One region of the Micromonospora sp. WMMD729 genome, then DNA from elsewhere that is predicted to be linked to it. Evidence: riboswitches for the same ligand, from Rfam matches in the RefSeq annotation. Region 1 holds a riboswitch; the other holds the start of a gene.

Region 1 (2,382 bases):
CCAGCTGTACTCGGTGTCCGAGGCGGCGTGGATGCCGACGTAGCCGCCGCCGGCCTTCACGTACCGCTCGAAGGCCGCCTGCTGGTCGGCGTTGAGCACGTCGCCGGTGGTGGAGAGCCAGATCACGGCCTTGTACTTGGCGAGGTTGGCGTCGCTGAACGCGGCACCGTCCTCGGTGGTGTCCACCGTGAAGCCGTTCGCCGCGCCGAGTTGCTGGATGGCGGCGATGCCGGTGGGGATGGAGTCGTGGCGGAACGCGGCGGTCTTCGAGAAGACCAGGACGGAGTAGGGGTCGGCCGCTGCGGCCTTCGGTGCCTTCGGCACCGCCTGGGAGAGCGGAGCCGCGACAGGCACGTCTCGCGCGGGGATCTGCGCTCCGGTCGGAGCTGCCTGCGCCGGGGACCCGAGAAGGGCCGTCGACGTCAGGGCCAGGGACAACAGGGTAGCGGTGAGTGGTACACGGGCACGACGAGAACGGGACACGCCGCCTCCAATGTCGCGGTGGACAGGACTCGCGGGGCCGGCTCGCCGAAGACCGTCCCAGATGGAGCCGGTGGGGACGCCGTGCCAGGGCGTCCACGCCGGCATTTTGTCGAATCGCTGAACAAATTAGTTCTGCTGCATCGATGTCCGGCAAGATGCCGGCGGGTAACGGTTCTGCAACGGCGGGCGACATTCCGAACAGGACCGGAGAAAGCACCCCGATCGATCTCCCGCGCCGAGGCCGCCGACCCGTCCCTTGGCAGCGCGCCGGAACTGTCGTACGGTGACACGCAAGTAACCCACGGGAGCCCGGTGTACCGGGCTGAGAGGGGGGCTGACAGCCCCCGACCGTCGAACCTGATCCGGGTAATGCCGGCGCAGGGAGGAGCGTTGCCGTGCCGTCCCTCGGGCGACTGCATCTGATCACCGACACCCGACCCGGGCGCGACCCACTCACCGTGGTCCGCGCCGCCCTCGCGGCAGCCCGCGCCGACCTCGTCGTGCAGGTCCGGGTCGAGGACTCGGCCACCGACCGCGAGGCGTACGACCTGGCCCTGCGGGTGTTGGCGTTGGCCGCGCCGTACGGGGCGACGTGCCTGGTCAACGACCGGCTGGACGTGGCGCTCGCGGTCGGCGCCGCCGGTGGACACGTCGGCGCCGACGACCTGCCGGTCGCCGCGGCCCGGCACGTGCTCGGCCCCACCGGCGTGTTGGGCGCCACCGCCCGCGAACCCCGGACCGCGCTCGAGGCGGTCGTCGCCGGGGCCAACTACCTGGGCGTCGGCCCGTGCCACGCCACCAGCACCAAGGCCGGTCTGCCCGATCCCATCGGTTCCGTCGGGGTACGCGACGTCGCCGACGCGGTCGACGTGCCGGTCATCGCGATCGGGGGAGTGACCGCCGACCGGGTGCCGGCGCTCCGCGCCGCCGGGGCGTACGGGGTGGCCGTGGTCGGGGCGATCTCCTCGGCCGCCGACCCCGCGCGGGCGACCACCGAGCTGCTGCGGGCGCTGGCGTGACGCGTACCGACGTGGCGGTGGTCGGTGCGGGTCCGATCGGACTGGCCGTCGCGTGGCGCTGTGCCACCCGTGGGCTGCGCGTCGAGGTGTACGACCCGTCACCCGGATCGGGGGCGTCGGCCGTCGCCGCCGGGATGCTCTCCCCGGTCGCCGAGGCGTACTTCGGGGAACGGCGGCTGACCGAGCTGCTGGTGGCGTCCGCCGCCCGGTGGCCCGGGTTCGCCGCCGAGCTGACCGAGGCCAGCGGCACGCCGATCGGCTACCGGACCGAGGGCACCCTGATGGTCGGGTTGACCGGCGACGATCTGGCCGAGGCGCGCCGGCTGTGGGCGTACCAACAGGGTCTTGGTTTGCCGGTGACGCCGCTGCGCCCCAGCGAGCTGCGCGACCGCGAACCGGCGCTCGCCCCCCGGGTGCGCGGCGGCGCGCTCGCGCCCACCGACCACCAGGTCGACCCCCGGTTGCTGGTGCCGGCGCTGGGCACCGCCGCGCGGCGGGCCGGCGTGACGTTCGTGCCCCGGCCGGTCCGGCGGCTGTCCGATGTGGATGCCGAGGTCACCGTGGTCGCGGCCGGCTGCGGCGCGGCCGCCCTCACCGGCCTGCCGGTGCGGCCGGTGAAGGGCCAGATCCTCCGGCTGCGCGCGCCCGGCGGCGTCGCGCCGGGCTTCCGGCACGTGATCCGGGGGTACGCCGACGGCGAGCACGTCTACCTGGTGCCCCGCGCCGACGGCGAGGTCGTCCTCGGCGCGACGGTCGAGGAGCGGGCGGACACCACCGTCACCGCCGGTGCGGTGCAGCGGCTGCTGCGCGCCGGGATCGACCTGCTGCCCGAACTGGCCGAGTACGACCTGGTGGAGGCCGTCGCCGGGCTGCGGCCCGG
Region 2 (2,382 bases), 660 kb from region 1:
CCCGGCCCACCGGTGGGAACGGTCACCGCTCTCCCCCGCCCGGCACGGCTCAGGCCGTCCCGGCGGCCCGGGCCAGGACCGCCTCGGCCAGCGCGGCGGGCGCGGCGTCCGGAATCCAGTGGCTCACCCCGGCCAGGGGTACGAAGAGGTAGTCGCCGGTGACGTGGGCGGCGCACGCCTCGGCGGCGGTTCGGCCGATCGCGACGTCCCGGTCGCTCCACACGTAGCTGGTCGGTACGGGGACCGGGCCGACGGCGGCCAGGTCGGCGCGGGACATGGCCCGGTACCAGTTCAGGGCGGCGGTGAGCGCGCCCGGCTCACGCATCGGGTCGGCGTACCGGTTCACCCGGGCGGCGTCGCCCACCCCGCCGAGCAGCTTGCGCAGCGCCGTCGCGTGCCACGCCAACAGCACCTTCTCGGCCTTGTCCGGCTTGCGGAACAGCGCGATGTACGACGAGCGGGCCTTCTGCTGGGCGTCCGTGGCGAGCGCGTGCGCCATGGCCGCCGGATGCGGCACCGACACCGCGGTCAGCGTCCGGACCCGCTGCGGGTGCGCGGCGGCCACCGCCCAGGCCACGACCGCGCCCCAGTCGTGGCCGACGAGGTGCACGGCGTCCAGACCGAGCGCGTCGAGCACCGCCACGGCGTCGGCGACCAGTTCGGGGATGCGGTACCCCGCCACCTCGGCGGGGCGCGCGCCCGGCGAGTAGCCCCGCTGGTCCAGCGCGTACGTGCGCAGGCCGGCGTCGTGCAGCCGCGGCACGACCTCGTCCCACTCGCCGCTGTGCTGCGGAAAGCCGTGCAGCAGCAGGACGGGGTCGCCGTCGGACGGGCCGCCGGTGCGTACCTCGAATGTCAGACCCCGCGCCTCGACCTGCATGATCGTCAGCCTACCCAGCCGTGGTCGTGTCGGCCCGGATGCGCGGGCTCCGGGGACGCCCTGCTGGGCCGTTACCCCTGGTCGGTGCTAGCGTCAGCGAGACAACTTCACATCCGACAGGGGAGCGCACAGCGCTGAGAGTGCGGGCACGCCCGCAGACCCTCGAACCTGATCTGGGTAATGCCAGCGCAGGGAGTTCGGTCGACCTCCAGCCGCGCCGTGAGTCCGGTGCCACCGGACGCGCGGCGTGCGTCTTCTCCTGGTTCGTTCCACTGAACTGGGAGCACAGCATGGACAACACCACCAACCGTTGGCGCACGATCGACATCGTGGTCGCCTCGGTGATCGCGGTCGCCTTCGGCGTCATCTTCTGGGCCTGGGGCCTGGTCTGGAGCGCCACCGAGGGCGCGTTCGCCTTCTTCCCGCCGGCGCAGACGCTGATCTACGGCGTGTGGCTGATGCCGGCCGTGGTCGGCGGGCTGGTCATCCGCAAGCCCGGCGCGGCGCTCTACTGCGAGACGGTGGCGGCGGTCGTCTCCGCGCTGCTGGGCAGCCAGTGGGCCGGCACGGTCATCCCGCAGGGCATCGTGCAGGGCATCGGCGCCGAGCTGGCGTTCGCCGCCTTCCGCTACCGCTCGTACCGGCTGCCGACCGCCGTGCTGGCCGGCGCGCTCACCGGCCTCAGCGCGGCGCTGTTCGACTTCTTCGTCTGGAACAGCGAGACCGAGCTGCTCAACTACCGCATCCCGTACGCGCTGCTCACCATCGTCAGCGCCACGATCATCGCGGGCGTCGGCGGCTGGGCCCTGACGCGCGCCCTGGCCAACACCGGCGTCCTGGACCGCCTCCCGTCCGGCCGAACCCGCGCCCTGATCTAGAACCTGCCCTTACCTCGTTGATCAAGAGGTTGGCGTCACCGCGAGGCGGAATTCCGACGCGAACCTCTTGATCAACGACGATGGCGACCCGGGAGGAGGGGTGGTGGGGGTACTGCTGCGGGGATTTGGGTGGCGGCACGCCGGGCGGCGGGCGTGGGCGCTGCGCGGGGTGGATCTGCGGGTGGCGGACGGGGAGCGGGTGCTGCTGCTCGGGCCCTCGGGAGCCGGCAAGAGCACCCTGCTCGCCGCCCTCGCCGGGCTGCTGCCCGAGGACTCCGGCGAGCAGGAGGGCACCGTCGAGATCGACGGGCTCGACCCCCGCAAGGGCCGTGAGCGGGTCGGGATCGTCTTCCAGGACCCGCAGACCCAACTGGTGATGGCGCGCAGCGGCGACGACGTCGCGTTCGGGTTGGAGAACCGGGGCGTACCGACCGACGAGATCTGGCCGCGCGTCGACGAGGCGCTGCGCCGGGTCGGCTTCCCGTACCCCCGGGACCGCAACACGGCCGCCCTGTCCGGCGGCGAGCAGCAGCGCCTCGCCCTGGCCGGCGCGCTGGCCCTGCGGCCCGGCCTGCTGCTGCTCGACGAGCCCACCGCGAACCTCGACCCGGCCGGGGCCGCCCT

What was found. Region 1 has a riboswitch for thiamine pyrophosphate ahead of thiE (thiamine phosphate synthase). Riboswitches for the same ligand answer to the same signal wherever they lie in the genome.
Region 2: another riboswitch for thiamine pyrophosphate. It lies ahead of ACN263_RS23050 (ECF transporter S component); the one in region 1 lies ahead of thiE (thiamine phosphate synthase).

What each region holds. Positions count from the first base shown of each region.
Region 1 covers NZ_CP186059.1:5,720,955-5,723,336, reverse strand. Annotated here, with positions in the region: gene ACN263_RS26210 (ThuA domain-containing protein) at 1-483, opposite strand, end outside; TPP riboswitch at 775-884, shown strand; gene thiE (thiamine phosphate synthase) at 879-1,502, shown strand; gene thiO (glycine oxidase ThiO) at 1,499-2,382, shown strand, end outside.
Region 2 covers NZ_CP186059.1:5,060,604-5,062,985, forward strand. Annotated here, with positions in the region: gene ACN263_RS23040 (aminoglycoside N(3)-acetyltransferase) at 1-26, opposite strand, end outside; gene ACN263_RS23045 (alpha/beta fold hydrolase) at 50-880, opposite strand; TPP riboswitch at 989-1,093, shown strand; gene ACN263_RS23050 (ECF transporter S component) at 1,171-1,758, shown strand; gene ACN263_RS23055 (ABC transporter ATP-binding protein) at 1,859-2,382, shown strand, end outside.